DNA from 2 places in the Paenibacillus sp. Pae15 genome. Region 1 is predicted to be linked to the other one. Evidence: predicted binding sites of a transcription regulator. Region 1 holds the regulator's gene; the other holds the start of a gene.
The links. The regulator CtsR, encoded in region 1, represses protease genes until heat stress. The targets are predictions, from matches to a motif close to ATGGTCAATAAAGGTCAAACA.

Region 1 (16,283 bases):
ATCGCCAGAGGCAGGTTCAGATTCGTCTGGTATACGGGCTGCTCGGCCCCGACATCCGCTCCGGCCACCCATACCCCGCGCTCCTTTAGCAGCTCGATGGTCTGCGCCAGATTCGTCACACGCGCTACCGGAACATACTCTACTGCACCCGCGGATGTTTTCGAGACGGCAGCCGTCAATCCCACGGAACGTCTTTTGGGGATAATGACCCCGTGCACGCCGGTACAGTCCGCTGTACGCAGAATGGAGCCAAGGTTATGCGGATCTTCTATTTCATCAAGCAAAAGCAAGAACGGCATCTCACCGCGCTCCTCCGCTCTCGCAAGCAAATCCTCGACTTCGACGTATGCATATGCCGCCACTTGCGCGACGATTCCTTGATGCTGCAGGCCCGAGGCCATTTGATCCAGCTTCCGCTTGTCAGCCAGCTGCACAACCACCCCGCTGCGCTTCGCTTCGGCAATAATCGGCTGGGCGAGCTGTTTTTGCGCCTGCTCGGCAATCCAAATTTTGTTGATCGTCCGCCCGGAACGCAGCGCTTCAAGTACGGAATGCTTTCCTCCGATAAATTCTTCTTCCATGCCCAAGGCCCCCTTTCCTTCTTCGAATGTTATTTATCCTGCTCCAACGACAGCAACATCAAATACTGAAGCCGCTCCCATTGCTGCGTGTAATACAAATAGCCGATCAGGCATTCAAACGCGGTGCTGTGCCGATATTCCAACACATCCGCATTCTTCGCGGTTGTCCCGGACTTGGCATTGCGCCCCCGCTTGACGACATCCTGTTCCTCTTCCGTGAGATGCGGCAGCCAACGCTGCAGCGATTTCGCCTGCGATTTTGCCGAAACATACCGGGTAGCCGTCCGATGCAAGTAGTTAGGCTTATGATTCGTTTGCGCCACCACATACTGCCTCACGAACACCTCGTAAATGGCGTCTCCCATATACGCCAGCACCAGCGGATGAAGCTGACCCGGTTCGCGGGCGGGCGGGAAGGAAAATAAATGGCTCTTGATCTCCTGATCCGACATTTCGTCCCATTTCATAAACTCGCCCTACTTCCGCCGCCAGCGGATGCCTTGAGGCGTATCTTCCAGTTGAATGCCGCGTTCTGTCAGCAGATCCCGGATTTCATCGGCGCGGGCCCAATTTTTCGCTTTTCGCGCTTCGGTCCTTTCTGTAATGAGCCGTTCCACCTCTTCATCCAATAATTCCTCTGCCTCCGGGGCCAATAGACCCAACACGCCGTCCATCGCTGCAAACTGCTGTACGAACAGCTCCAGGGAACCGGACGTTACCCGTCCCGATTGCAAATAATTATTCGCGGCACTGACAAGCTCAAACACCGCCGTAATTGCATCCGGCGTATTGAAATCATCGTTCATCTTCGCTTCAAATTGCTCCTTGGCCGCACGGACCGCCTCCACGACCGCAGCGTCGGCCTCCCCCGCTTCCGCGGATTGCAGCCGGTGCTTCAAAGCGGCGATACAGTTGTCCAAACGGGCTAAGCTGCCCTTTGCTTGCTCCACCGCATCCTCGCTGAAATTCAACGGATTACGGTAATGGCCGGAGAGCATAAAATAGCGAATCACCTGGCCCGGCATCTCCTTGAGCAGTTGATGCACTTGAATGCCGTTCCCAAGCGATTTGGACATTTTTTCATTGTTGATATTCACAAATCCGTTATGCATCCAATAATTGGCCATCCGGCGGCCGGTTAATCCCTCGGATTGAGCGATTTCACATTCATGGTGCGGAAAAGTCAGGTCCTGGCCTCCACCGTGAATATCGATCGTTTCGCCCAAATATTTACGAACCAACGCCGAGCATTCGATATGCCATCCCGGGCGGCCTTCACCCCAGGGGCTTGACCAACTAATTTCACCCGGCTTCGCAGCCTTCCAAAGCACGAAATCTTGAGGATTCTCCTTGCGCTCGTCCACGTCTACCCGAATGCCGTACTGCAGCTCCTCCAGGTTTTGGTGGGAAAGCTTGCCGTACTCGGTAAATTTGGATGTCCGAAAATAAACGTCTCCTCCGGATTCGTAGGCGTAATCATTGGCTACCAGCCCCGAAATGAACTCGATGATGTCCGCCATGTTCTCCGTCACGCGGGGATGCGCCGTCGCTTTGCGAACACCCAGACCCGCCGTATCCTCATAATACTTTTGAACAAACAAGTCCGCCACCTCCGGAACGGTGGTGCCCATCTCCGCGGCCTTCTTGATCAGCTTGTCATCCACATCGGTAAAATTCACAATGAACGTCACATCATAACCTACCGACTCCAGATAACGGCGAACCACATCGAAAAAAATAACCGGTCTGGCATTTCCGATGTGAATATAATCATATACGGTCGGACCGCACACATACATTTTTACTTTACCCGGTTCCAGCGGTATAAAGTTTTCTTTCGTACGTGTCATCGTGTTATAAATCTTAAGCGACATGCTCAATCGTTTCCTCCGATCTTTGTTTTCACTGGTTCCCTTTTCTGCTCCCTTTGCTGCGCCGCCTTCAGCTCGTCAACCTGCTCCTGCAGCTGTTTGAACATATCGATGATCGGATCGGGAAGCTTATCATGCTCCAACCGACCGATACGAACGCCATCCCTCTTGACGATGCGTCCCGGAATTCCCACTACGGTGCTGTTCGGCGGCACTTCGCTCAACACTACCGCATTCGAGCCGATGCGGGAGTTGTCTCCTACCGTGAATGAACCCAACACCTTGGCTCCGGCCGAAATGACCACATTATTGCCGATGGTCGGATGGCGCTTCCCTCGCTCTTTGCCTGTACCCCCCAGCGTTACACCATGATACAACAGTACGTCATCGCCGATTTCGCAGGTTTCTCCAATGACGACGCCCATGCCGTGGTCGATAAAAAATCTCCGTCCGATAACCGCACCCGGGTGAATCTCAATGCCCGTCATAAACCTGCTGATCTGAGAAATCACGCGGGCCAGCGTATACCATCTTTTTTTATAAAGCCAATGCGCGACCCGATGCGCCCAAAGCGCATGCAAACCGGCATAAGTAAAGACGACTTCAAACCATCCCCTGGCCGCGGGGTCGTTCTCAAAGATCGTATTGATGTCTTCTTTCATCCGTTCGAACATATCGTTTCACCGCTTCCCTTTCCTAATCCCCCAAGCGAAAGAAAGAACGTCGCGCAAAAAACGCCTCCGCAGCCGATTTCGGCTGCAGAGGCGTTCAAATACCGCGGTTCCACTCTGCTTGGATAAGTATAAATCCTCTTCCCGGCAGCCATGATTGGCCGGGAAGCTTATCCATCTCGTATCGTTCGTATCGTGAACGTCACGGTAAAGGCTACCCTGCCGCTGCAGCCGGAGCGCTCGCAGGCAGATCGTCTTTACAGCTCCCGGGTGCACTTCCGGATAAAGAGGATTGGACAACTTGCAGCCGGCATGCCCCCACACCGGTTGTCCTCTCTGAGAATCCCGCATTTTTCCGTACTTTCCCGTTCGTCGCCACTAAGTATGAAGTTAAAGCAATATCAATGATCTCTATAGTATATCGAAAAAACGGAAGTTTTACAATAACTTCTTCACCCGTTGAATCACCTTTTCTTTGCCCAACAAATACAAGGTCCTATTCAGATCGGGCCCATGCATTTGACCCGTCAGGGCCACTCTCACCGTCATAAAGAGCTGCTTCCCTTTATAGCCGGTTTCCGTTTGGACAGCTTTCAGCATCGCCTTTAGAGCATCGACATCAAACTCTGACGCCTGTTCCACCTGGGTTAAGAAGCTGTGCAATACGACGGGTGCATGCTCTTCCGCAAGCATCGCTTTAGCTTCTTCATCATAGCTGACCTCCTCACGGAAGAACAGCTCCGACAAATCAACAATCTCAGCGGCATAGCGCAGCTGCTCCTGATACAGCCCGATCAGGGAGTGAGCCCACTGCCGCTGCTCGTCCGTCAACTCCTGTGGCAGTCTGCCCGCTTTTTGAAGATGGGGCAGTGCCAGCTCTGCAATACGCTCGGTATCCGCCTTTTTGATGTAGACGTTGCTCATCCAATTGAGCTTATCCATATCGAATACCGCAGGACTCTTGGACAACCGGTCGAGATCGAATCCTGCAATCAGCTCTTCCCTTGTGAAGATTTCTTCCTCCCCTTTCGGAGACCAGCCTAGGAGCGCGATAAAGTTCATCACCGCTTCCGGCAAATAACCCAGATCCCTATACTGCTCGATAAATTGGATGATCGATTCGTCCCGTTTGCTCATTTTTTTGCGGTCCTGATTCAGGATCAGCGCCAAATGCGCGAATTCCGGCACAGGAAGGCCAAGCGCTTCATACATCATGATCTGCCGCGGCGTATTGGTCAGGTGCTCTTCCCCGCGAATAACTAGGGTGATGTCCATCAGGTGGTCATCCAGAATGACCGCAAAGTTATACGTCGGGATGCCGTCGGGGCGGACGATAATGAAATCGCCGATGCCGTTCGTATCGAATTCGACGTGCTCGCGAATCCGATCCTCGAAAGCAATCGTCCGGTTCTCCGGCACACGGAAGCGGATCGACGGCTTGCGGCCTTCCGCTTTGTAGGCCTCCGCCTGCTCCGGCGTCAGATGGCGGCATTTGCCCGAATACATCGGCATCTGGCCCGCAGCCTCCTGCTTAGCCCGCTCCTCCTCCAGCTCCGCTTCCGTACAGTAACAGTAGTAGGCGTTGCCTTCCTGCAGCAGCCGGTCAATAAAAGGCCGGTACAGGTCCAGCCGTTCGGTTTGGCGATACGGCCCATACGGTCCTCCTACATCCACACTCTCGTCCCATTCGATACCCAGCCACTTCAATCCGTTCAGTTGGCTGTCCACTCCGGTTTCCACATGCCGGGTTTGATCCGTATCTTCGAAACGGATCACGAACTGTCCGCCTTCCTTACGGGCGATCAAATAGTTAAACAGCGCCGTACGCGCTCCCCCGATATGCAAGTGCCCTGTCGGGCTCGGCGCATACCTCACACGAAACTTTGCCATACGTTGTTCTCCTCCCCTGCTCCGCAGGCGTTCCTTCAGACCGAACGATGCCTGCAAGCCGATCAACCGTCAAAATAATATGTGTTATGATAGCACACCTTGGACAAGACAAACAACCGCTTGTGCCGCTATTCCTTCTCCGCGTCCCGTAAATCCAAGCTGCTCGGTCGTCGTTGCTTTCACATTGACTTGGCTCGTCTCCGCCTCCAGCGCCTGAGCGATGCGCTCCGCCATCGCCGGAATATACGGAGCCATCTTCGGTTTTTGCGCGATGATGGTGCAATCCACATTTCCCAAACGGTATCCCGCTTCCTTCGCCTTCCCCCATATGTCTACCAGCAGCTTATAGCTGTCCGCATCTTTAAAGGCGGCATCCGTATCGGGATAGTGCTTGCCGATATCCCCAAGCCCGAGCGCTCCCAGAATGGCATCACTCACCGCATGCAGCAGCACGTCCGCGTCCGAATGCCCGAGCAGTCCCTTCTCGTACGGGATTTCCACTCCGCCGATGATGCACTTGCGCCCTTCCACCAACTGGTGTACATCAAAGCCTTGTCCTACCCGAATCATCATTTCTTCTCTCCCCTGACATTGCGAATAATCCACTCCGCCCAAGGCAGATCCTCGGGAGTCGTGATTTTAATATTGTAATAGTCGGCTTCCACTACCGACACGCGGATCCCCATCCGCTCCACCAGCATGGCATCGTCCGTCCCTGTAAACCCTTCTTGCCGGGCGCGTTCGTGCGCCTCCAGCAGCACGGAAAAACGAAAAGCCTGCGGCGTTTGGATCGCCCACAAGCTGCTCCGGTCAGGAGTGGATTGGATCACCCCTGAGCCGTCCACGACTTTGATCGTGTCCTTCACGGGCACGGCAAGCACTGCCGCCTCCGTCTTCATCGCTTGATGCAGACAGGCGGTGAGGTGCTCAACTGCCGTGAACGGCCTGACGCCGTCATGTACCATGACCCAATCGACAGTCCCTTTCAAGGCCTGCAAGCCCTGATAAACGGAATCCTGCCGTTCTTTTCCACCCTGTATAATATGCTTTACTTTGCCCAGTCCGTACTCCCTGACAAACTGACCGCAGCGCGGCACATCGTCCGCTCCGGTAACGAGCGCAACGCTGCTTACCGGAGCGAAGCGTTCAAACAGCTCCAGCGTATGTACGAGAATCGGCTTATGATCAATCAGCAAATACTGCTTGCTTTCTTTTGTGCCCATCCGCGAGCCCTTGCCCGCAGCGACAACGACTACTCCAAGTCTGATCGTCAACTTGTCCACCTGCCACAACATATCGGCTTCAGGGCCCTGCTTTCGCGAAAGCTGCCGTTTCCGGCAAGACATGGGCCCGATTAGCGCATCTACACTATCATACCGCGTTAGAGCGCTTTTTCCAATAGCTTGGGCTTAGCAAAAATCATTCGTCCGGCTGAAGTTTGCAGAACACTCGTCACCAGAACATCCAGTGTCGTGCCGATAAAGTCACGCCCGCCTTCGACCACAATCATCGTGCCGTCATCCAAATAAGCGACGCCTTGACCGTGCTCTTTGCCGTCCTTGATTACCTGCACGAGAATTTCCTCTCCCGGCAGTACGACCGGTTTCACCGCATTGGCCAAATCGTTGATGTTCAGAACCGACACGCCCTGAAGCTCGCATACTTTATTCAGGTTGAAATCGTTCGTGATCACTTTGCCTTGAAGCAATTTCGCCAGCTTAACCAATTTGCTGTCCACCTCGGAAATCTCTTCAAAATCCCCTTCATAGATCAGCACCTTCACGTCGAGCTCCTTTTGAATCTTGTTCAAAATATCAAGCCCCCGACGTCCGCGGTTTCTTTTCAACAGATCGGAGGAATCGGCAATATGCTGAAGCTCCTCCAGCACGAATTCCGGAATGACCAGCGTACCTTCAATAAACCCCGTCTTGCAGATATCTGCAATCCGGCCGTCGATAATGACGCTCGTATCCAGAATTTTATGCTCCTCAAACTCTTTGGCTTCGCCTGAAGCGCCGCGTCTCCGATCCGACCGCCGCTTATCGAGTGCGGCTAACAACTCTTCTTTCTTCAAGATCCCCATCCGGTATCCCGCATACGAGAAAATCGCGATACACAGCATATGCAGCAGCGGATTGAATATACCCGCACGCGCCAAAGGATTCAGCAGAACGGAAGAGACCAACAATCCCATCACCATTCCCGCCGCCCCGGCAAGCATATCGGCCGCCGGCATATTCGCCGCGCGTTCTTCCCCCTGAACCATGACCTTAAGCAGAGAATTTAGCGCCCAGGAGCTCATCGAATAAAAGAAGAGTGCTCCCACCCCAAACATCCATGCTCCCTGGCCTTTTATTTCATGAATACCCGTTACTGTACCTATGACTTCAAATAATGGTTTACCTATCGTATCACTCCATTGTAATCCAAGCGTACCGCCAATAACTGCGAATAGAAGCTGGAACCATTTTTTCATCATAGACTTCACCTCCATCAAAATCGGTTGCATAATCCCTTACGTTACAATTATGAACCAAAAGTTTCCTGCCTAATCGTTCCGTAAGAAAAAAACAAAAAAGCATTTATTTCCATAAGGAAAATAAATGCTTTTCATTTTCACGGACATCTCTTCGTTAAATTGTCGTTGTTTTGGATTCCGGTTCTTCCATCGTATTCGTTTTCTTTTTCTTCAGGCGGAGAAAGACGAAAAGACGGTCAACGTTTTTTTTTAGGCCGTACAGTGCATACAGGAGCAGCGGTACAAAGATGATCTTGGACAGTGTGCCCGGAAATTGAACGGCAATGACAACGGCGATGATCACCACGATCGGGGTTACCCATATCGCCGCTTTTGGAATGCCCACCTTCTTGAAGTTCGGATATTTCACCGTGCTGACCATCAGATAGGACAGGAGAAGTGTGGCCAAGACAAGCACCATGGTGCTCAGCTCATTGTGAAACAGAGCAAGCGTACAAAGAACACCGCCGGCAGCCGGTATGGGCAAACCGATAAAGTAGCCGGGCGTACCGGCAATCACGTTGAAGCGAGCCAACCGCAGCGCTCCGCAAATGGGGAAAATCGCCGTGACAATCCACGCCCCTGCCGCGTTCATCTCGGTAAAGGCCATAACATACATAATGAACGCCGGAGCCACCCCAAACGAGATGACATCGGACAGCGAATCCAGTTCCTTGCCGAATTCGCTTTGAACATTGAGCGCACGGGCCAACCGTCCGTCCAAACCGTCAAGCAGCATAGCCACAAGCACCATAATAGCCGCCAGCTCGGGTTTATTGTTAAACACCATAATGATCGAAATGATGCCGAGAAACAAGTTCCCGACGGTAAACAAATTCGGGAGGGATTTCGTTATCATGATTAATCCACCTCTGGTTATACTGTGCCCTATTCAAAAAAACCTAACCCAATTCAATTATACTAAGGTACCTTATGATTGTATGCAAGTTAGATATGCCTGTCAATGAGTACCTGATCTTGAATTCGTTTTAGGCCTTCTTTTATCGTTCGGGCCCTTACTTCTCCGATTCCGTCCACTTCGTCCAGTTCCTCGATCGTGGCCATCATCAGATGAGGAAGCTGTTCGAAGCGCTCGATCAGATTATGAATGATCACCGACGGCAGCCTCGGGATTTTATTCAATACCCGATACCCCCGCGGGGATACGATTTCCTCCGCACTGTTGGTCGCATGCGGGAATCCAAGCACTCGGGCAATGTGGGAATGATCCAGCATTTCGTCGGTGGCCAGCCGTTTGAGCGAGTTCAAGACTTCTTTAACCTTTTCGTCGCTGGGATCCTTGACATAATCTTTAATCAGCAAAAAGGCTTCGTATTCCGTATTACCGACCAATTCATGCAGCTGCATACTGATCAGACGGCCTTCGTTCCCCAGCTCGTTGATGTAGCGATTGATTTCCGCCTTAATACGCAGCACCATCTCGATACGTTGTATAACTCCCGTTACATCATGTAGCGTCACGAGCTCTTCAAATTCCGAAGCGCCAAGGTTCGTCAAATCCTGATCGAGTACAGATTTATATTTTTCCAACGTTTGAATCGCCTGATTCGCCTTGGTCAAAATCACACCAATATCTTTTAAGGCATACCGCAAATTTCCTTGATACAGCGTGATGACGTTTCGCCGCTGCGAAATCGACACTACCAGCTTGGAAGTCTGCTTCGCGACGCGCTCTGCTGTCCGGTGACGGATCCCCGTTTCGGTGGATGGGATGGATGAATCCGGAATCAGCTGTGTATTGGCATAAAGTATGCGTTTGAGATCTTCGCTGAGAATGATGGCGCCGTCCATTTTGGCCAACTCATATAAATAGTTTGGGGAAAAGTCGCAGTTGATGGAAAATCCTCCGTCCACAATTTCCATCACTTCCGGACTGTATCCTACGACGATCAGACCGCCGGTTTTGGCTCGCAGCACATTTTCGAGCCCTTCCCGAAAAGGGGTTCCCGGCGCTACCAACTGCAGCAGTTGGCTCATCACGTCGCGTTTCGCTTCTTCCTTGCTCAAAGGTGTCCCTCCTGACGGTTATACTAAAGCTGCTGATAGCGCTTCGGCTACAGTATTCACACCGATGATTTCAATTCCTGCGGGCGGCGTCCACCCCTTCAGACTTTTGTGCGGGAGAATGACCCGCTTGAAGCCGAGCTTCTGCGCTTCGCGCACCCGCTGATCTACTCGGGAAACGCCGCGGACCTCACCGGTCAGGCCCACCTCGCCGAAGACAACGTCGAACGGCTGTGTAGGCTGATCGCGGAAGCTTGAGGCAATGCTCACCGCCACAGCAAGGTCTACTGCCGGTTCGTCGAGCTTGACTCCGCCTGCGATATTGAGGTAAGCGTCCTGATTCTGCAAGAACAGACCCATCCGTTTCTCCAGCACAGCGATGATCAGCGACAACCTGTTGTGATCATAGCCGGTGGCCATCCTCCGGGGAGAAGGGAAATTTGTGGTCGATACGAGCGCCTGCAGTTCAACCAGAACCGGCCTGGTTCCCTCCATGCTCGCAACCACGGTTGAACCGGATACACCCATCGGCCGTTCCGACAAGAACAGCTCCGAAGGGTTGCTCACCTCGACTAATCCGCTCTCCCGCATTTCAAAAATACCGATCTCATTCGTCGAACCGAACCGGTTCTTTACGGCACGCAAAAGACGATACGAGTGATGCCGCTCCCCTTCAAAATAAAGCACGCAATCGACCATATGCTCGAGAAGTCGCGGCCCGGCAATCGACCCCTCCTTAGTAACATGGCCCACAAGCACGGTGGCAATGCCTCTCCCTTTAGCGATGCGCATAAAATGCCCCGTGCATTCTCTGACCTGAGATACGCTGCCGGGTGCCGAAGCCACAGCGGGATGATATACCGTCTGAATGGAATCAATGACGACAAAATCCGGCTCCATCTCATCAATCGCCGCCTCGATATACTCCACGTTCGTTTCACTAAGTACAAACAACAAACCGGAGACCGCTTGAAGCCGGTCGGCTCGGAGCTTCGTCTGCCTGACGGATTCTTCGCCGGAAATATACAGCACTTTGAGATTTTGCTGCGTCAATGCGTAGGAAGCCTGCAGCAGAAGTGTCGATTTGCCAATTCCAGGATCGCCCCCTACCAGAATAAGGGATCCTGGTACGACGCCTCCTCCCAACACACGGTTTAACTCCCGGTTATCCGTGATAATGCGCTCTTCCTGACTGCTTTCTATGTTTATGATGGAAACTGCTTTTTCTTTCTTATCGGAAAAAGATAAATGAAGCCCCCTGCTCTTGCCGGAAGTCTCCACTTCTTCCACAAAAGTATTCCAAGCTCCGCAGCCAGGGCATTTGCCGAACCATTTCGGCGTTTCGTAGCCGCACTGCTGACAAAAAAACTTTGTTTTTGCTTTGGCCATTGCGCCTCCTAATCCTGCTTCAAGCCCAAACGCGCTTATAGTACTACAAAACAAAGTTTACCATGATGCAACACCCTTGAAAACCCTCCCAGTTCATTCCGTATAAAGAAAAATCCGACCAGCCGGAAAACGGCAGCCGGATTTTTTCATTATGCTTGTGAAGCGACGCCTTGATTGCGCTCCACAATCAACTCGCCTTCTTTCTCATCAATCGTAAGCGTATCGCCCTTACTGATGTTGCCGCGGAGCAATTCTTCAGACAAACGATCTTCAATATGCTTTTGAATCGCTCTGCGTAGAGGCCTTGCACCAAATGCCGGATCGTAGCCTTCTTTGGCAAGGAATGCCTTGGCCGCATCGGTCAGTACGAAATCCACTTCCTGCTCCTTCAGACGTTTACGCAGTTCTTCGGCCATCAACGATACGATTTCGCCGATATGCTTTTCGTCCAGGGAGTGGAATACGATGATTTCGTCGATCCGGTTCAAGAACTCCGGACGGAAGCTCTTCTTCAGTTCGCCCATGACTTTGTCCTTCATGTTTGCGTAATCTCTGCCCGAATCTTGTGCCGCAGTAAAGCCCAGCGTCGAGTTTTTCTTAATCAAATCCGCCCCGACGTTGGATGTCATGATAATCAGCGTGTTGCGGAAATCTACTGTACGGCCCTTGGAGTCCGTTAAACGTCCGTCTTCAAGCACTTGAAGCAAGATATTAAACACTTCCGGATGAGCCTTCTCAATTTCATCCAAAAGAACGACAGAGTACGGCTTGCGGCGTACTTTCTCCGTAAGCTGTCCGCCTTCCTCATATCCGACATATCCCGGAGGCGCTCCAACCAAACGGGAAGTGGAATGCTTCTCCATGTACTCGGACATGTCAATCCGGATCACCGCGTTTTCATCGCCGAACAGCGACTCCGCCAAAGCGCGGGCCAATTCCGTTTTACCGACCCCTGTCGGCCCAAGGAATATAAATGAACCCATCGGACGCTTCGGATCCTTCAGCCCCGCTCTTGCACGACGGATTGCGCGGCTCACGGCTTTCACTGCTTCATCCTGTCCGATCACCCGATCGTGCAGAATGGATTCCATTTTGAGCAGACGCTCGGTTTCTTCTTCAGCCAGCTTCACCACCGGGATGCCGGTCCAGCTGGCCACCACTTGGGCGATATCTTCCGGCGTCACCTCGGAGTCGGTGCGGCCTTGTTTTTCCTTCCATTCGTTCTTTGTGGCATCGAGCTCTTCTCTCATCTTCTGCTCCGTGTCACGAAGCGCGGCTGCTTTCTCGAATTCCTGGCTCTGTACGGCAGCATCCTTCTCCTTGCGGATGTCTTCCAAACGGCTTTCGAGCTTTTTCAGATCCGGCGGAACGGTGTAAGAGCGAAGCCTTACTTTTGAGCTTGCCTCATCAATCAAATCAATCGCTTTGTCCGGGAGGAAGCGGTCCGTGATGTAACGATCGGAGAGCTTCACGGCTTGCTCAATCGCTTCATCTGTAATTTTTACACGATGGTGTGCTTCATACCGGTCACGAAGCCCATGGAGAATTTGAATCGCCTCTTCCGGAGAAGGCTGATCCACCGTAATCGGCTGGAAGCGTCTTTCCAAAGCGGCATCCTTCTCGATATATTTGCGATATTCATCCAGCGTCGTCGCTCCGATGCACTGCAGTTCGCCGCGGGCCAGCGCCGGCTTCAGAATATTGGAGGCATCGATTGCGCCTTCCGCTCCGCCTGCACCGATAAGCGTATGCAGCTCATCAATGAAAAGAATGATGTTGCCGGCTTGACGAATTTCATCCATGATTTTTTTCAGACGGTCTTCGAATTCGCCGCGGTATTTGGTACCGGCTACGACAGATCCCATATCCAAAGTCATCACGCGTTTGTCACGCAAAGTCTCGGGAATCTCATTGGCTACAATTTTCTGGGCCAGGCCTTCCGCAATAGCGGTTTTACCAACCCCCGGTTCCCCGATCAGGACCGGATTGTTCTTCGTTCTACGGCTGAGCACCTGAATGACGCGCTCGATTTCCTTGCTCCGGCCGATAACCGGATCGAGGTTGCCTTCTTTGGCATAGGCGGTCAAATCACGCGCCAAACCGTCCAAAGTCGGTGTATTTACATTAGCAGGGCTACCATGGTTCGGCGAGACCACCTCGCTGCTGCCAAGAAGTTGGAGCACTTGTTGGCGGGCTTTATTCAAGCTTACGCCCAAATTGCCCAACACTCGCGCTGCAACACCTTCGCCTTCGCGAATCAATCCGAGCAGAATATGCTCCGTTCCGACATACGTATGCCCGAGTTTTCGCGCCTCATCCATGGACAGCTCAATAACCTTTTTGGCTCGAGGGGTATAAGCGATATTCGTCGGCTGCTCTTGTCCTCTGCCGATCAGCGATTCGACTTCGTCCTGAATTTTCTCCAAACCAAGCCCCAACGCGATCAGCGCCTTGGCCGCAATTCCTTCGCCTTCGCGAATCAAACCGAGCAAAATATGCTCCGTTCCAATATTGTTATGACCCAAACGAACGGCTTCTTCCTGAGCCAAAGACAGTACTTTCTGCGCACGTTCTGTAAATCTGCCAAACATCATGTGTAACACCTCCAAAAATTAGTAAGGGAATATGGTTTCCACATTAACATGAACTCGGCCGGGCTTCAATCCGATTGTGATAATTTGTCCCGGATCAGCTGGGCCCTTCTAATGTCTCTTTCTTCAGGGGTTAGCTTTTCTCCTGCTAATTGCTGTAAAAAACCCGGTTGGGTCATCACGAGAAGCTCATTCAGTACGTTTGGTGACACATTCTTGATAAATTGTAAATCAATGCCCAGCCGAACATCCGACAACCGCTGCGTCGCTTCTTTGGAGTCCATAATCGCCGCATAGGAAAGAATTCCATAGGAACGGCTGACTCGATCGATAATTTTGGCTTTGGTTTCATGTACCAACTTCTGTCTGGCCGCCCGTTCATGCTCGATGATCTGTCTGACTACGCTGTAAAGATTGTCGATAATTTCCTCTTCCGATTGCCCGAGCGTAATCTGGTTGGATATTTGGAACAGATTGCCCAGAGCCTCGCTGCCTTCACCATACAGACCCCGAACCGCCAAGCCTACCTGTGTGATAGCCGACAAAATTCGATTGATCTGCTGAGTCAGCACCAACGCCGGAAGGTGAATCATAACCGACGCGCGAATACCGGTTCCGACATTTGTCGGGCAGCTCGTCATGTACCCTCTTTTCTCATCAAATGCGTAGTTCAGCTGCACCTCGAAAGCATCGTCGATTTCATTAGCCATCTCCCACGCTTCTTTAATTTGAAAACCGGGGCACAGGCATTGTATTCGCAGATGGTCTTCTTCATTCACCATGATGCTGATCGATTCATTATCGCTCAAAATAACCGCACCGTTCCGTGACTCGTTAGCCAGGGCCGGACTGATCAGATGCTTTTCAACCAGCACCCGTTTTTCCAAATCATTCAATTCCGAGAGCGGAAGCAGCGTAAACTTGCTGATCGTATTCAATTCATCATTATGAAGCGCCTGAGCTACTTGATCCAAAACCTCTTTTGACTGTTGGTTCGTCGCCAACATAGGAAAAGGGTAGGCCCGTAAATTCCGGGCAATGCGAATTCTGCTGCTCATCACGATATCCGAATCTGGGCCATCCGCCTTCATCCAATCGCTCAGAGCATGCTTTGTAAACCGGCTCGCCTCTGTCATAAGCATTCCCCCCAACAACCTGTCATTATCTCAGCCTTCGGCTACTTTCTTTTCTAATTCCCGAATCTGATCCCGAAGCTTGGCCGCTTGCTCAAATTCTTCATTTTCAACGGATAACAGCAGCTCCTTTTTGAGCCGATCGATTTCGCGCCTATATTTAATCAACCCGCCAGATCGTTTTGGAACCTTGCCGGTGTGAATGATATTTCCGTGGACTCTTTTGAAAAGGGGATCGAGCTTCTCACCGAAATATTTGTAGCATTCGCTGCAGCCGAATCGTCCTACTTTACTAAATTGACTATAAGTAAGCCCGCAATGCTCGCAGCGGCTCGGTTGAACTTTATTCGCCAGCGTGCCGGGCGTTGTTGAGGGTTCAAAGTCAAGTAATCCGCTCAACAGATTGTGAATGGAAAAGCCATTCGGGGTTCCCGGTATCAGCTCTCCCTTTTCCCTGGCACACGTTTCACAAATGTGAAATTCCGTCTTCTCGCCATTCAAAATTTTAGTAAAATGCAGCGTTGCTTGTTTTTTACCACATTCTTGACATAACATTCGGTTCCCTCCTCATTTGCTAAGTAAGGAGATCAGCATGGCTTTAAGAAGCTTCGCCCGAATCTCGTCGCGAAGAGGCAGTTTCAAGGTGAGCACCTCTCTTGCCATAGCTGCCTTCATGATGGCCGCTTCCCTTTCGGAAATGAAGCCGCCCTCCTCTAGCTGGTACAACAGACCTTCCGAAGCGGATTGATCCATATGCGAGCCGATCGTTCGAAAAATATGGTCAAGCACGGGGCCATGAGAATGCAGTTTAATCTTCTGAATTCGAATGTACCCGCCGCCGCCTCGTTTACTTTCCACAATGTACCCTTTTTCCAAAGTAAAACGGGTACTGATGACATAGTTGATTTGTGATGGAACACAGTTGAACTGATCGGCAAGATCATTACGCTGGATCTCAATCACGCCGCCCGGGCTCTGCTGCAAAATTTGCTTCAGATACTGTTCGATAACTTCTGAAACATTTCGCATCCGTTCGACCTCCAAAGGCAGAAGTAAAGCCAGTTCGTAAAATGTTGTGTGAAAGCCATTGAAAATCTCAATTATTGACTTTGACTTTCTTTGACTTTAAAAACATTATATCAGATTTTTACAATAATGCAACACCCCGCAGTGCTCCAGACTGAGCCTACAGCGAGATGCTCCGATATCACATTTGTTTAACTTCGTTTAAGCAACAACGGTTTCGGTTCCTATGCTTATTATGTATTCTTTCCCTAAGATTATGTCTTTAAATAATACCGTGCGCTTATTTTTAAAAAACACCCCATCGTTTATTTCATATACCGCAAAAGCATTTCAAATTGAAAAGATGTGCTTATTTTATGCATCACACAACAGGAAAGAGCCTCTTCGGATTATAAATCCAAAGAGGCTCTTTCATTGCTTGGCGACGTTCTACTCTCCCGGGACCCTGCGGTCCAAGTACCATCGACGCTGGAAGGCTTAACGGTCGTGTTCGGTATGGGTACGCGTGGTTCCCTTCCGCCATCATCACCAAACGTATTCATTTCTCAAGGCTTGCGCCCTGAAAACTGGATCGAAACCAAGCCGCTG
Region 2 (16,283 bases), on a different contig from region 1:
GTCACGGTGGCCGACGACGGAGGGAGCTCAGGCATTTTACGCTCCGAGCTTGAAATTATTCCGCCGGGCGATATCCGCAACGTATTAACCGCGTTGTCGGATGTGGAACCGCTGCTGGGCCAACTGCTCGAATATCGTTTTGATAAAGGGAATGGTTTGGCTGGACACAGTTTGGGTAACCTAATGTTAGCGGCGATGCGAGATATTACCGGTGATTTCGTTACCGGGGTGCGGGAGCTGAGCCGTGTTCTGGCTGTTCGCGGCCGCGTGCTTCCGGCTTCGGATCAGTCGATTGTACTTATCGCGGAGATGGAGGATGGCACCGTTGTGAAGGGGGAATCCAAGATTCCCCAGGCAGGCGGTGTCATCCGCCGCGTATCGATCGAACCGGCTGATGCTTGTGCTCTGCCGGAAGCGTTGGAGGCTTTGCGGCAGGCGGATGCTATACTGGTTGGTCCGGGGAGTCTTTACACCAGCATTTTGCCGAACTTGCTGGTACCCGAGATCGCGGAGACGATTGTGTCGTCCCAAGCGTTGAAAATGTTTATTTGCAACGTAATGACCCAGCCTGGAGAGACCGACGATTATAAAGTGAGCGACCATTTGAAAGCGATTCGAGATCATGTCGGGCAGGATTTGTTCGATTATGTCATTGTGAATAATGAAGAGATTCCCGAGAAGGTTCAAAACCGGTATGCCGAAAAAGGCGCAAAGGTCGTTCAACTGGATTTGGATGAAGTGACGAAGCAAGGCTACAAGGTCATTGCCGACCGCCTCGTCTTGTTCCGAACTTATTTACGTCACGATGCGGAAAAGCTAAGTCAGCACATTTATCAACTGGTGGAGAGCTGGATGTTCAAGAAGAGGTGATTACCATGTCCTTCGCCGCCCAAACGAAAAAAGAACTTACCTTGATGGAGTCGGAGCAATGCTGCGAGAAAGCGGAGCTATCTGCCCTCCTTCGTATGAATGGGGCCGTCCAGGTTTCCAGTCAGAAGATTGTATTGGATGTCTCGACGGAGAATGCCGCCATCGCAAGGCGGATTTATACGCTTCTCAAAAAGACGTTTCAGGTGCATACGGAGCTTCTGGTCCGCAAAAAAATGCGGCTGAAGAAGAACAACGTATATATTGTGCGTGTTCCCAATCAGGTGCAGGAGATTTTAAAGGAGCTGCGGATTGTTTCCGAGGGATTTCTGTTCACACCGGGCATAGAGCCGGATATTATTAAGAAAAGCTGCTGCAAAAGGGCATATCTGCGAGGGGCTTTCCTGGCGGGAGGCTCGGTCAACAACCCGGAGGGCTCTTCTTATCATTTGGAAATTTATTCGATGTACGAAGAGCACTGTCAGGCTTTGTGCCAATTGGCCAATGATTTTGACCTGAATGCCCGCTGTATCGAACGCAAAAAAGGATTTGTCCTCTACATCAAGGAAGGCGAGAAAATCATCGAGTTTCTCAGTTTAATCGGTGCGCACCAGGCTTTGCTCCGTTTTGAAGACGTCCGGATCATGAAGGACATGCGCAACTCGGTAAACCGTTTGGTCAATTGCGAAACGGCGAATTTGAACAAAACGATCGGTGCGGCGGTGCGCCAAATCGATAATATTCGCCTTCTGCAAAAAGAAGTCGGTCTTAATAATCTGCCGGAGAAGCTCCGGGAAGTTGCGGAAATCCGTTTGAAGCATCCGGATATGAATTTGAAGGAAGTCGGGGATCTGCTGAAGGGTCAAGTCAGCAAATCCGGAGTCAATCACCGTTTGAGAAAAATCGATGAACTGGCGGAAAAGCTCAGGAAATCGTGAGAAATTCGTCTAAATGTAGATTTTTTGTGTAAATTATCAATAATTCTAGTGTAAACTAATGAAAAATGGTATAATAACTGAAAAATCGCTTTTTAACGAATGCAGAACGGTTACCGATTTGGCAAGGTTTCCGCTCTGAATTGTTTTGGGATACCATCCTTCTTTATAGGACGGTGAAATTTAATTACTCTTAGGGCGTTCAGCCCTTCATCCTTTGGGAATTAAGATTGTAGGGGGTATTGGTTGCATGTCGAGACGCCCAGTAGTCGTCAAATTAAAAACAGGCCTTCATGCCAGACCGGCAGCACTTTTCGTGCAGGAAGCGAATAAGTTTTCCTCGGAAATTTTTGTGGAGAAAGACGAGAAGAAAGTCAATGCCAAGAGCATTATGGGCATTATGAGCCTTGCCATTAGTACGGGGACCGAAGTCCACATAAGTGCGGAAGGTTCGGACGCAGAACAGGCTGTAAACGCTTTAGTCGCATTAGTGAGCAAAGAGGAATTGGAGAACCAATAAGATCTGCAAGCTTCCGATAAGGAAGCTTTTTCTTTTGCGGGCTTCCTTATTTTACCTGGAGGGACAAGCAGAAATTCATCAGAAAAAAGCGCAACCTTTTTTCGGGCCGTGCGTCTATATAGACGTGCTATAACCGGAAAAGGTTTTTTGTTGTTTCTGGAAACATCCGCATAAACAAGCCTTATGAGGGCTCGGCTTTCCGGCGGTTTCGGAAACAGCATCTCGCCTGTGAAGCGGGGAGCTGTGCCACCCTGCCGTTCCGGCTTTAAGAAAAGACTTCGATGAGAAGTAATTCTTAAGAATAATAAAGAAAGTATAAATTTGCAGCGTAGTTAAACACTTTCTTTATTGCAAGAAACCCTGCCCTTGAATCACGGTCGCTCATTAAGGGACGACCTAGTTCGTTAGTGGTTTTCTTACGGCACCAAAAGAGCTGCACAAAGAGGAGTAGAAGGATGAAACGAATAAGGAAAGAATTGGCCTTGTTGCTAATCATGTCGATGCTGCTGTCGTTTGTAGCGGTCCCTATGGCTTCTGCTGCGGAACAAGAAGCGCCGATATCTTCCGGGACGACTTATGTATTACTCTACCTGAACAAGAAGGAAGCTTTCCTGAACGGGGAGCAGGTTACGCTGGAGGCTCCGGCGACCATCATCAAGGACAAGACATTCGTTCCCGCCAAGTTTTTGGGCGATGCTTTCGGGATGAGAGTGGAATGGATTGCATCCAAACGGCAAATTGAAATGGATACGCCGGGTTACAATATCATGCTCGACATTGATAACAAATCCGTGTGGATTAACGGATACTGGCAGCATTTTGACGATGTGGCTGCGATTGTGAACGGTAAGCTGATGATCAAGCTGACTTGGCTAGCCGACTACATGGGGGCGAGATATACATACAATGATGAGCTGAAACGGGTCGATGTACTTTACACGAAGCCTCCGCGGGGAATTTACAATCCGGATACAAGCAATTCAAACCCCGTTGCCAAGTTTACGTTTGCCAAGCCGACCTACAAGATCGGTGAACCGGTCAAATTTGTGGACCTGAGTTACGACCCGGATGCGGAAGGTCTTCCAAAGTACGAGTGGCAGGGCAGGGAAGAGGCCTATTTCGCTCCCGGCACTTATCCGATTACTCTGACGGTATGGGATCGTAACGGCAACAAGAGCGAGCCCTATACCCGCAACCTTGTGATTACGAATGAAACCTATCTGAATAAAGTGGAATATCCGATCTACACGAAGCCAGTGGGCAGTTACATTAAGACCGATTGGGGCACACTGTGGAATAATTTCTGGGAACTTCCCCAACTGCCGAAGCAGGTGACGGAGGACCGCTCCCGCAAGCTGCTTGTCAGCGACAGCCCGGAGACCTTCACCGAACAAGGAATTTTGTATCAGGATGATGTTGAAGGCAAAGGACGTCTGTACGCGGATCATATTAACGGAACGAAAGAAAAAATGACGCTGGCGATTCTGGCAACCAACCTGACTGATAAACCGGTAACGGTCAAAACGACGAATAAAGGCGAGGTATGGCCTTCCGTTTATGCGAATTTGATCGGCAGCGAGGCAACCGTCGATTTCCTGATCGGCGATCCGATTAACGAGACGATGACGATTCCGCCTCAAAAAACATTTGTATATAAGCAATTTCCGGATTTTTATCCCGATCAAGGGGTGAATTTGTTCTACGATGTGGAAACAAGCGGAAAGGTGCAGTTTACATTCGTGACCGCTCCGGAAATTACACAAAATGCATTGCAGCTTCCGAAGCTTGCGTTTAACGGTCATGTCCGCGGCACATTCCCGGTTTCCGAACTGATCTGGAACATTGATGCCAGCTCATTTACTACGCCGTCACGATTGGTTATCGGGGATGGGAAGACGGATCCGTTCCAGCCCGGATATGATCCGCAGCGTGGACAAGAAGTGCGCAACGAAGGCAACTATGGGGTAGTGTACAAAATTCACGCGGATAAACCGCGGAAGATGGCGGTCATGATTCTTCCTAGAGGAGGGGTGTTTAAGGGGCCGATCAAAATCAACGGTGAAATCCGTATGGTTCCTTACTCCGGTGTGATGACCGCATTCGACGGTATGCAGATTTTGGCGAAAACTACGGGCAAGGAAGAGTCGTTGGATATTGAATTCAGCCCTCCGGCCGGGTCTGCGCTTCCATTCGACCTGATCTTCTACCCGCTCGATGATCGGGCGCAATAATCGTTCGCAACAAGACCTTTTTCTCCCGCTTTCAGAAAGCGGTGGGGAAAGGTCTTTTTTTGCTGAGAATCAAAAGCTGGTTTAAAGGACTGAAAGCCAATAAAAAAGCCCTGATTCGGCTTATTCGCCGTTCAGGACTTTTTTCATTGCGACAGTGTTACACGCGCTCGATCACTTTATCGATCAAGCCATACGATACCGCTTCCGCCGCCGACATGAAGTTATCGCGGTCCGTATCTTTTTCGATACGCTCGACGGATTGACCGGTACGCTCTGCCAAAATGGTATTCAGCTTGTCGCGCATTTTCAGAATACGTCTTGCACGGATCTCGATATCGCTGGCTTGCCCTTCGGCGCCGCCAAGCGGCTGGTGAATCATGACTTCGCTGTTTGGCAGGGCGAACCGTTTGCCTTTGGCGCCTGCCGCGAGCAGGAATGCTCCCATCGATGCAGCCAAACCTACGCAAATCGTAGATACGTCCGGCTTGATGAACTGCATCGTGTCGTAAATCGCCATTCCCGATGTGATGGAGCCTCCCGGGCTGTTAATATACAGATGGATATCTTTGTCCGGATCGCTTGCTGTCAAGAACAACAGCTGGGCGATAATCGAATTGGCTACAACATCGTTGATCGGACTACCGAGAAAAATAATGCGGTCCTTAAGCAGACGGGAGTAAATATCGTAGGCGCGTTCCCCTCTTGCGTCAGGTTCGACAACCATAGGAATAAAACTCATGAGCTGCAGCCTCCTTATATTTAAACTATAACCATCATAACGGAAAATCAAACAAAGGTCAAGAAAGGTCAAACAAAGAAAATAAAAAAACTCCTGATGGAGTATTTCGAAAGATGCCAAAGCATTATGGCAGCCGTTATTCTGTAAACCAAAAAACAGCAACGCGCCCGCAAGGAATCGAACCTTGATCTCAGGCTCCGGAGGCCTACGTCATATCCATTGGACCACGGGCGCATATACAATTAGGATGTTGTCTCAAGGTGACAGCAAAAGTTATTATAATCTATCGTGCTGATAAATGCAACTCCATAAATCAAAAAGTTTTGAATGAATAGGCTGCAGGCCAATGGGAAAAAATTCGAATGGGAGCCTCTTGAAGCAAGGAACATATTGGAGTATAATAAGTTCAGCTAAGTGAGAGTGCTTAGTTCTTTTTTTGGAAGATGTGGGACTAAAAATGCAGTACCGGGACAAAAAACGTCCATATATGAGCGGAGTGAATCCATGAGAGAGATCCTTTCTATTCAACAGCAGCTTCTCCCTGATTTGGTGGATACCTTGAAGAAGCGGTATACCATACTTCACTATATCCTGGTTTCCGGAATGGTGGGCCGCAGGACGCTGGCACTGTCATTGAACATGACGGAGCGGGTGCTTCGCGGGGAAGTGGATTTCCTCAAAGAGCAGGGGCTGATCGATGTGGAGGCCTCCGGGATGCGCATCAGTGCAGCCGGAAGAGAACTGCTTGAGAAAATCGAACCGCTGGTGAAGGATTTGTTCGGACTTACCGATTTGGAGGAACGCATACGCTCGCATTATGGCTTGAGGCAGGTCGTTATTGTACCGGGGGATTCGGACGTATCTCCTCACACGAAGAAGGAACTGGGGCGCGCCGGCGCTTCTGTACTCCGCAAGCTGGTCAGGGAGGACGAAGTCATTGCCGTGACCGGAGGGTCCACGCTGGCTGAAGTCGCGTACCATTTGACGGCTGCAAATCCGATGAAGGGATGCTGGTTCGTTCCTGCCCGGGGCGGATTAGGGGAAAGCGTGGAGCTTCAGGCGAATACGATTGCTTCCACGATGGCCAAGAAGGCCGGAGCCCGTTATCGGCTGCTGCACGTGCCGGATCATCTGGGCGAGGAAGCTTATCAATCGCTGATGCAGGATGATCACATCTCCGAAATTGTTCAATTTATCCGCAAGGCGCGGATGGTCATGCACGGCATAGGAGACGCTATGGTCATGGCCAGACGCCGCAAGGTGGATAGTGAAACGACAGAGAGCCTGCAGCGTGACGGAGCGCTTGCCGAAGCGTTCGGGTATTATTTTGACAGGGAAGGACGCATCCTTCACAAAATGCCGACCATCGGGCTCCGTATGGAAGATATTCAGCGTATGGATACGGTGATCGGGATCGCCGGCGGCAAAAGCAAAGGTGAAGCGATTGTCTCGGTGCTGAAGCACGGGCACGAAGATGTGCTTATCACCGATGAAGCGGCGGCGCAATACATTGTACAACGACTGACATCTTGATAGGCTCCGGCCTGTCTTGACATATGTTGCAGCGGCCCGCGGCCGTTAGACGACACATCATAACCATTTTTAGGAGGCAATTACTATGGTAAAAGTAGGAATTAACGGTTTTGGACGTATCGGCCGTAACGTATTTCGTGCGGCTCTTAACAATCCGGAGGTTGAGATCGTAGCGATCAACGATCTGACAGACGTACACACATTGGCGCACCTGCTTAAATATGATACAACGCACGGTAAACTGGATGCTACGGTTGAATCTACGGAAGGTGCATTGATCGTCAACGGCAAATCGATCAAAGTGTTTGCCGAGCGTAATCCTGAGAACCTGCCTTGGGGAGCTAACGGCGTGGAAATCGTCGTAGAATCCACAGGGATCTTCACCGCGAAAGAAAAAGCGGAGCTTCACTTGAAAGGCGGCGCCAAGAAAGTCATCATCTCTGCGCCGGCTACCAACGAAGACATCACTATCGTTATGGGCGTTAACGAAGACAAGTATGATCCATCCGCCCATACGATCATCTCCAACGCATCCTGCACAACGAACTGTTTGGCTCCGTTTGCGAAAGTTCTCAATGACAAGTTCGGTATCGTAAAAGGGATGATGACGACCGTTCACTCCTACACAAACGACCAGCAAGTGCTTGACCTGCCGCATAAGGACCTCCGCCGCGCACGTGCCGCTGCCGAGAACATCATTCCGTCCACGACGGGTGCAGCGAAAGCCGTTTCCCTGGTTCTGCCGGAGTTGAAAGGCAAGCTGAACGGTATGGCTATGCGCGTGCCTACACCTAACGTTTCCGTAACGGACCTGGTGGTTGAATTGAGCAAAAACGTAACGGTCGACGAAGTGAACGCTGCGTTGAGAGAGGCTGCCGAAGGTCCGCTGAAAGGGATCCTGAACTACTCCGAAGAGCCGCTTGTATCCAGCGACTATAACGGCGATCCTGCTTCCTCCACGATCGACGCTCTGTCCACGATGGTGGTCGGCGACAACATGGTCAAAGTCGTATCCTGGTATGACAACGAGTGGGGTTACTCCAATCGTGTTGTAGATTTGGCAAACTTTATCGCGAAAAAAGGTCTGTAATGTTAAAATTGTGGTAATGCTCTGATCATCTTTTTAAAAGAAACTCGCCATCGTGGGCTGTAGGGTGTGCCCACAGCGTTAGCCAAACATTCGTTTCCGCAAGGCAGCAGGAATCCGTGAAACGAAGATGCAGGCTGACGCTCTGCGGCACTCCCGACTATGACGGGACGGGCTGTTCTTTACAGATGAGGAGACATTCCCACATTTTTTATGTGCGGGCAGGATAAAACCGGTTGGAGGGCATGAATAGGATGAGTAAAAAAAGCATTCGAGACGTAGAAGTAAGCGGTAAAAGAGTGTTTGTCCGGGTTGATTTCAATGTGCCGCTCGAAAACGGTAAAATTACCGATGACACGCGGATCCGTGAGACGCTGCCAACGATCCGGTATTTGACGGAACGCGGAGCGAAGGTAATCCTTGCCAGCCACATGGGTCGTCCGAAAGGCCAAGTCGTGGAAGAGCTGCGTTTAACCCCTGCGGCGGAGCGTCTGTCCGAGCTTCTCGGCAAGCCGGTCGCCAAAGCGAATGAAGCGATCGGAGATGCAGTGAAGGCGCAGGTTGCAAAGCTGAAGGACGGTGACGTGCTCCTGCTGGAGAACGTGCGGTTCTATCCCGGGGAAGAGAAGAATGATCCGGAGCTGGCTAAAGCTTTTGCCGAGCTCGCTGATCTGTACGTAAACGATGCCTTTGGCGCCGCGCACCGCGCGCATGCGTCTACGGAAGGGATTGCACACCATTTGCCGGCGGTATCCGGCCTCCTGATGGAAAAAGAGCTGGAAGTACTCGGCAAAGCGCTCAACCATCCGGATCGTCCTTTCACGGCGATTGTGGGCGGAGCGAAGGTGAAGGACAAAATCGCCGTTATTGAAAAGCTTATCGAAATCGCGGATAACATTATCATCGGCGGAGGCTTGTCCTATACGTTCTTCAAGGCCAAAGGCTATGAGATCGGCAAATCGCTTGTGGATAACGACCGTCTGGAGCTGGTTCTGGAGTTTGAGCGTAAAGCAAAGGAGAAAGGTGTCAACTTCCTTTTGCCTGTGGACGTCGTGGTAGGAGACGCATTCAGCGCGGATGCGAATACCAAGGTCGTTCCGGTTGACGCGATCCCGGCAGATTGGGAAGCCTTCGACATCGGACCGAAAACACGCGAATTATATGCCCGGACCATCGCCGAATCCAAGCTGATCGTATGGAACGGACCGATGGGCGTATTCGAACTGGAGCCTTACAAGAACGGAACCAAAGCTGTGGCGGAGGCTTGCGCCGCGACATCCGGTTATACGGTTATTGGCGGCGGCGACTCTGCGGCTGCGGTAGAGAAGTTCCAGCTCGGAGATAAGATGGACCACATCTCCACGGGCGGCGGCGCTTCTTTGGAATTTATGGAAGGCAAGGCGCTTCCGGGCGTGGTCGCCTTGAACGATAAGTAAGGAGGCAGTCAAACATGCGTAAACCGATTATTGCGGGCAACTGGAAAATGTTCAAAACGGTGCGGGAGGCTGTAGCTTTTGTAAATGATGTCAAAGGCAAGGCTGAGGCCGACGGGGTTGAAAGCGTCATTTGCGCGCCTTTTACGAATCTGCCTGCATTGGTGGAAGCGGTAAAAGGAACCTCGCTGAAGGTGGGCGCCCAGAACCTGCATTTTGAAGACAGCGGTGCTTACACAGGCGAAATCAGCGGCGTCATGCTGAAGGATCTCGGTGTGGATTACGTCATCATCGGTCACTCCGAACGCCGTGCTTATTTTGCGGAGACGGATGAAACAGTGAACAAAAAAGTGCATGCCGCGTTCAAGCACGGCTTGACGCCGATCGTCTGCGTGGGCGAGAAGCTGGAGGAAAGGGAAGCGGGTCAAACCAAATCCGTGTGCAAAGTGCAGACAGAGGCGGCTTTCGCCGGTCTTAGCGCTGAGCAAGCGGCGCAAGTGGTTGTTGCTTATGAGCCGATCTGGGCGATTGGAACGGGCAAGTCTTCCACCGCTGCCGACGCGGAAGACGTGATCGGCTATATCCGCGAGCTGATCTCCGGCTTATACGGACAAGAGACGGCGGCAGCCGTACGGATTCAGTACGGCGGCAGCGTGAAACCGAACAACATTGCCGAATACATGCAGCAGCCTAACATCGACGGTGCCTTGGTGGGCGGTGCGAGCCTGGAGCCGGCATCTTACATCGCGCTGGTTGAGGGGGCTAAGTAAGATGGCCAGACCCAAACCGGTAGCCCTTATTATTCTGGACGGCTTTGGACTGCGTAGCGAAGTCCAGGGAAATGCCGTTGCTCAAGCCAAAAAACCGAATTATGACCGGTACTGGAACCAGTTTCCGCATACGACGCTTACCGCTTGCGGGGAAGCCGTAGGTCTTCCGGAGGGCCAGATGGGCAACTCCGAAGTAGGCCATTTGAACATCGGCGCCGGCCGGATTGTGTATCAGGATTTAACCCGGATTTCCAAATCGATTCGGGAAGGCGAATTTTTCGAGAATGAAACCATCCTTGGCGCGATCAACCATGCACGGAACAAAGGGAAAAAGCTTCATCTGTACGGCCTGTTGTCCGACGGCGGGGTACATAGCCATATCGAGCATCTGTTTGCCCTGCTGGAAGTATGCAAAAAGGAAAAATTCGAGGACGTATACATTCATGCGTTCCTGGACGGCCGCGACGTAGCTCCGGACAGCGCTGTGAAGTATATGGAACAGCTGCAAAACAAAATTGCCGAGCTCGGCGTAGGACGAATCGCTACGGTACAGGGCCGGTACTACGCGATGGACCGCGACAAGCGATGGGAGCGTACGGAGAAGTCTTACCGTGCGATGGTGTACGGCGAGGGGCCGACTTTTGAGGACCCGATGGACGCGATCAAGGATTCTTATAACCGTTCGGTGTTCGATGAGTTCGTTATGCCGACGGTCATCGTAAAGCCCGACGGTACGCCTGTCGGTTTGGTTGAATCGGAAGATTCGGTCATCTTTTTCAACTTCCGGCCTGACCGCGCCATTCAGCTGTCCCAGGTCTTTACCAACAGCGATTTTCGCGGCTTTGACCGGGGGGAGAAGGCTCCCAAGGATTTATATTATGTCTGCTTGACCTTATTCAGCGAAACCGTTGGCGGTTATGTGGCTTATAAGCCGAAGAACTTGGATAACACGCTTGGTGAAGTGCTGGTGCAAAACGGTCTGAAGCAGCTTCGCATCGCCGAGACGGAGAAGTATCCGCATGTTACGTTCTTCTTCAGCGGCGGCCGGGATGTCGAACTGCCGGGCGAGACACGGATTTTGATCAACTCGCCTAAAGTAGCCACGTATGACTTGAAGCCCGAGATGAGCGCTTATGAGGTTGCGGCGGCGGCCGTTGCGGAAATCGAAGCCGAAAGACAAGATGTCATTATCTTAAACTTTGCAAATCCGGATATGGTCGGCCATTCCGGTCTGCTTGAGCCTACGATCAAGGCGGTCGAAGCCACCGATGATTGCCTGGGTCAAGTGGTCGAAGCCGTTCTGGCTAAAGGCGGCGTTGCCTTGATAACGGCTGACCACGGCAATGCAGATATCGTGACCAATCCGGACGGATCGCGCAATACCGCGCATACGACCAATCCTGTACCTTTCATTATTACCGACAGTCGTGTTACACTAAGAAACGATGGCATTCTGGCGGATATCGCCCCGACGGTGCTGGACCTGCTCGGTGTAGCCCAGCCGGAGGAAATGACCGGAAAGTCGCTTTTGGCAGCAAGTGTTAAACATAACTGACATTTGATTAAAAAAGACAAGGAGTGTATCTAGCAATGACTGTAATCTCCAATGTGTACGCCCGTGAGGTGCTTGATTCCCGCGGCAATCCGACCGTTGAGGTGGAAGTATTCCTGGAATCCGGAGCGCGCGGCCGCGCTATCGTTCCATCCGGTGCATCGACAGGCGCTTATGAAGCGGTAGAGCTTCGTGACGGGGACAAATCCCGCTACCTTGGTAAAGGCGTGCTCAAAGCCGTGGAGAATGTGAACGACATCATCGCACCGGAAATCATCGGCATGAATGCACTCGATCAAGTGGGTATCGACAAGCGCATGATCGAGCTTGACGGTACGCCGAATAAAAGCAAGCTCGGCGCGAATGCGATCCTCGCCGTTTCCATGGCGGTTGCCCGCGCAGCGGCGGAAGCGCTCGACGTTCCGCTGTATGTATACCTTGGCGGCTTTAATGCCAAAACCTTGCCGGTTCCGATGATGAACATCATCAACGGCGGTGCGCATGCGGATAACAACGTGGACGTACAGGAGTTCATGATCTTGCCGGTGGGCGCTCCATCCTTCAAAGAAGCGCTGCGTACGGGTGCGGAAATTTTCCATAGCCTCAAAGCGGTCCTGAAGGACAAGGGCCTGAACACCGCCGTAGGCGACGAAGGCGGCTTCGCTCCTAACCTTGGCTCCAATGAAGAAGCGATTCAAACGATCATTGCCGCGATTGAGCGTGCGGGCTATAAGCCGGGCGTGGATGTGTTCCTGGGTATGGACGTTGCTTCTACGGAGTTCTTCAAAGACGGCAAATACCACCTCGAGGGTGAAGGCAAATCGTTCACTTCTGCGGAATTCGTAGATTTCCTTGCTTCTTGGGTTGAGAAATACCCGATCATTACGATCGAAGACGGCTGCTCCGAAGATGACTGGGAAGGCTGGAAACTGCTGACCGATAAGCTGGGCAGCAAAGTACAGCTGGTGGGCGACGACCTGTTCGTGACAAACACGAACCGTCTTTCCCAAGGCATTGAGCAGAACATCGGCAACTCGATCCTGATCAAGGTCAACCAAATCGGTTCCTTGACCGAGACGTTCGATGCGATTGAAATGGCGAAGCGTGCAGGCTACACAGCTGTCATCTCTCACCGTTCCGGCGAGAGCGAAGACAGCACGATTGCGGACATCGCGGTAGCTACCAACGCCGGCCAAATCAAAACGGGAGCGCCTTCCCGTACGGACCGCGTAGCGAAGTATAATCAATTGCTCCGCATCGAGGATCAACTGTCCGATGTAGCTCAATACGCAGGCAAATCGGCCTTTTACAACCTGAAAAGCTTTAAGTAATCTGTTCTAAATCATTTTATAACTGCCAGACCGGCTTTGAACTTTTTCGTTCCCGGCTTATCCCGCGATGGATCATCGGGAACGAAAAAGCTTCAGCCTGACGCAGACCCGGAGGGGATCCAATGAGTAATCTGATAAAGACCGTATTGTTCTTGATGGCATCGGCTTTTCTTACGCATTTGATTCCCTTCAATCATTTTTTCCGCAGCTTAAATACGATGATTCACGAATTCGCCCATGCGATCATGACGCTTGCGCTTTCGGGCCATGTGATGTTCATTGAGCTGTATGCTAACCATAGCGGAGTCACCTATTCGCAAATATCCAGCGGCTGGAGCCTGATTCCGATTTCATTGGCCGGGTACACTTTTGCATCGCTTTTCGCCTGGTTCATGTTTTATGCCAGGGCGAAGGGCAAAGAGCGTTTGGGCTTGCAGACGATTACATTGGTGGCTATTCTTTCGCTGGTCCTGTTTGTCCGCAATGAATATGGAATCATGTGGCTGATCGGCTTCGTGCTGCTTAATATCGTCATGCTTGCTTTTGTGCCCCGGTTGCTGCGGGACGGATATTATCTTCTCCTGTCATTCCTGATGCTGGAGGAAGCCGTATTCGGGTCGTTCTCTTTGGTTCTGTATGCCATGCAGGATCCGGCTGCTGCTGGGGATGCAACGAACTTGGCTCAGGCTACCCTCATACCGGCCCTCGGTTGGGCTATTTTCTTTACCGTGTTTTCTCTATGGTGCGCGTCCCGGTCGCTCCGCTTATTCTTTGGCGGCCGTAAACCGAGGAAGAGCCGGGATCATACCCGCGCATTTCAACCGCGTTATGAAGAATGACCGGCGGCTTAAGAATCCGCTCGATTTGTCAGCGGTTTTTTTATGTGATATAATATGGTTGCTGTCTATTTTTCGGACAAGATCGGTGTGATCCCGCAGGAGGTGGAATTTCATGGAAGTTGCATTGAAAATTATACTGGTAATTGCTTCGCTTGGCTTAATTGCGGCGGTTCTGCTGCAGCCGGGCAAAAGTGCGGGTTTATCCGGTGCCATCTCCGGGGGGGCGGAACACCTGTTCGGTAAGCAAAAGGCACGCGGCTTGGAGCTTTTTTTATCCCGTCTTACGATGGTGCTCGCAGTAGTGTTCTTTGTTTTGTCTGTGATTGTGGCTTATTTCGTAAGAGCCTAATCTAATAAATATATGGCAGCAGGGGAAAGTTACTCCTGCTGTTTTTTGTTTCTTAAGCAGGGAGTATGCGTCGGGTTGCCGGGTGTTTCTGCCATTTCCTTGGGCGGGCTATGAATTGGAGTGCACTTGGCTATACTAGGAGTATAATCTATGAAGCTTATTTATAGAAACAGCTTGTACATATACAAAACTGAATTGGTCAAGCGGCGGTATGATTAGGCGGCTCAGTGGGCCTATTCAGCCGCGCGGACGGGCTACGATGTTGTTTTTAATGAAGCCGGAGGGAGAGGGGACAAGGAAACAGACGGAGACCTGTCAATTGACATAGTTTATTGTACAAAGAGATGAAGTTAAGAACACAAAAGGCAGGTGAGAATCATGATAACCAAAGAAGATTTACTTGATTTTATGAAGGAAACGGCTTATAAACCGATGACGTATAACGAGTTGGAGCAGCATTTTCCGCTCGAGAGCGCGCAGGATTTCAGAGAATTTCTGAAGCTGCTCAATCAGCTTGAGAATGAGGGCTTGATTCTTCGTACCCGCAACGACCGCTATGGTGTACCGGAACGGATGAACTTGCTGCGGGGCAGACTTCAAGCGCATGCCAAAGGGTTTGGCTTTCTCATTCCGGATGACCGCGATCACCCGGATGTATATATCCATGCAAACGATATGGGTACGGCCATGAATGGAGACATCGTACTCGTGCGTATCAACTCCAAAAGTTCTCACGGCGGAAGGATGGAAGGAGAAGTCGTACGTGTCGTTACCCGCGGCAATACGCAAATCGTGGGACTTTTTCAAGCGCATGAAGAGTATGCTTTTGTCATTCCCGATGATAAGCGGGTCGTGCGCGATATCTTTATACCGAAGGAAGCGTTCGGCGGAGCGATGGACGGCCATAAGGTCGTCGTCAAGATCGTCTCTTACCCTGAAGGCCGCGCGGCTGCACAAGGCGAAGTCATTGAAATTTTGGGTCATAAGAATGATCCTGGCGTCGATATTTTATCCATTATCCGCAAGCACGGTTTGCCTGAGGCATTTCCTGATGAAGTGATGGAGGAGGCTGCAGCAGCTCCGGCTGTTATTTCTGAAGAAGAGCTGAAGGGGCAAGGCAGGCGGGATTTGCGAGGCAAACGGATCGTCACGATCGACGGTGAGGATGCCAAGGATTTGGACGATGCAGTGAATGTGGAACGGCTGCCGAACGGTAACTATTTATTGGGTGTTCACATTGCCGATGTCAGCTATTATGTAAAAGAAGGCTCCGCACTGGATCATGAAGCGTACAACCGCGGCTGTAGTGTGTATTTGGTCGATCGGGTGATTCCGATGCTGCCGCACCGTTTATCTAACGGGATATGCTCGCTAAACCCGCAGGTGGATCGTCTGACGATGTCCTGTGAGATGGAATTTGATGCGAATGCCAATGTGGTGCGCCACGATATTTTTACAAGTGTGATTAGAACCAGCGAGCGGATGACCTACACAAACGTGCGCAAGCTGTTGACCGAGGAAGAGCCGGATGCCGAGCTTGTGGAGAAATACGGTTATCTGATGGATGATTTCCGCTTAATGGAAGAGCTGGCCATGAAGCTGCGCTCCAAACGGATGCAGCGGGGCGCCATCGATTTTGACTTCCAGGAATCTAAAATTTTGGTGGATGAGAACGGAAAGCCGACGGATATCGTCAAAAGGGACCGGACCATCGCCGAAATGATCATAGAAGAGTTTATGCTGGCGGCAAATGAAACGGTTGCAGAGCATTTTCACTGGCTGAAGGTGCCGTTCTTGTACCGGATTCACGAGGACCCGGATGGGGAGAAGCTGCAGCATTTTATGGAGTTTATTACGAACTTCGGATATGTGGTGCGGGGGAAGGGTAATACGGTTCATCCCCGGGCGCTGCAGACGCTGCTTGAAGAGATTAAAGGGACTAAGGAAGAAACGGTCATTAGTACCGTTATGCTGCGCTCCATGAAGCAGGCAAAATATGATTCCCAGAGCTTGGGGCACTACGGATTGGCTGCGGAGTTCTATACGCACTTCACTTCGCCGATTCGCCGGTATCCGGATTTGGTCATTCACCGCGTG

Region 2: the regulator CtsR is predicted to act here: its motif matches at 5,347-5,367, upstream of clpP (ATP-dependent Clp endopeptidase proteolytic subunit ClpP).

The regions. Positions count from the first base shown of each region.
Region 1 covers NZ_JALJRM010000029.1:70-16,352, reverse strand. Annotated here, with positions in the region: gene rlmB (23S rRNA (guanosine(2251)-2'-O)-methyltransferase RlmB) at 1-581, opposite strand, end outside; gene NR121_RS20070 (Mini-ribonuclease 3) at 611-1,048, opposite strand; gene cysS (cysteine--tRNA ligase) at 1,058-2,455, opposite strand; gene cysE (serine O-acetyltransferase) at 2,458-3,126, opposite strand; gene NR121_RS20055 (hypothetical protein) at 3,133-3,474, opposite strand; gene gltX (glutamate--tRNA ligase) at 3,562-5,013, opposite strand; gene ispF (2-C-methyl-D-erythritol 2,4-cyclodiphosphate synthase) at 5,098-5,583, opposite strand; gene ispD (2-C-methyl-D-erythritol 4-phosphate cytidylyltransferase) at 5,583-6,287, opposite strand; gene NR121_RS20035 (PIN/TRAM domain-containing protein) at 6,395-7,492, opposite strand; gene pssA (CDP-diacylglycerol--serine O-phosphatidyltransferase) at 7,647-8,390, opposite strand; gene disA (DNA integrity scanning diadenylate cyclase DisA) at 8,480-9,559, opposite strand; gene radA (DNA repair protein RadA) at 9,578-10,945, opposite strand; gene clpC (ATP-dependent protease ATP-binding subunit ClpC) at 11,095-13,539, opposite strand; gene mcsB (protein-arginine kinase McsB) at 13,605-14,672, opposite strand; gene mcsA (protein-arginine kinase activator protein McsA) at 14,703-15,224, opposite strand; gene NR121_RS20000 (CtsR family transcriptional regulator) at 15,237-15,698, opposite strand; rRNA gene rrf (5S ribosomal RNA) at 16,112-16,228, opposite strand.
Region 2 covers NZ_JALJRM010000032.1:24,041-40,323, forward strand. Annotated here, with positions in the region: gene NR121_RS21200 (gluconeogenesis factor YvcK family protein) at 1-870, shown strand, start outside; gene whiA (DNA-binding protein WhiA) at 876-1,805, shown strand; gene NR121_RS21210 (HPr family phosphocarrier protein) at 2,053-2,322, shown strand; gene NR121_RS21215 (stalk domain-containing protein) at 2,778-4,553, shown strand; gene clpP (ATP-dependent Clp endopeptidase proteolytic subunit ClpP) at 4,711-5,292, opposite strand; tRNA gene NR121_RS21225 (tRNA-Arg) at 5,455-5,526, opposite strand; gene NR121_RS21230 (sugar-binding transcriptional regulator) at 5,797-6,825, shown strand; gene gap (type I glyceraldehyde-3-phosphate dehydrogenase) at 6,911-7,915, shown strand; gene NR121_RS21240 (phosphoglycerate kinase) at 8,167-9,348, shown strand; gene tpiA (triose-phosphate isomerase) at 9,363-10,115, shown strand; gene gpmI (2,3-bisphosphoglycerate-independent phosphoglycerate mutase) at 10,117-11,670, shown strand; gene eno (phosphopyruvate hydratase) at 11,706-12,998, shown strand; gene NR121_RS21260 (M50 family metallopeptidase) at 13,121-13,837, shown strand; gene secG (preprotein translocase subunit SecG) at 13,950-14,186, shown strand; gene rnr (ribonuclease R) at 14,565-16,283, shown strand, end outside.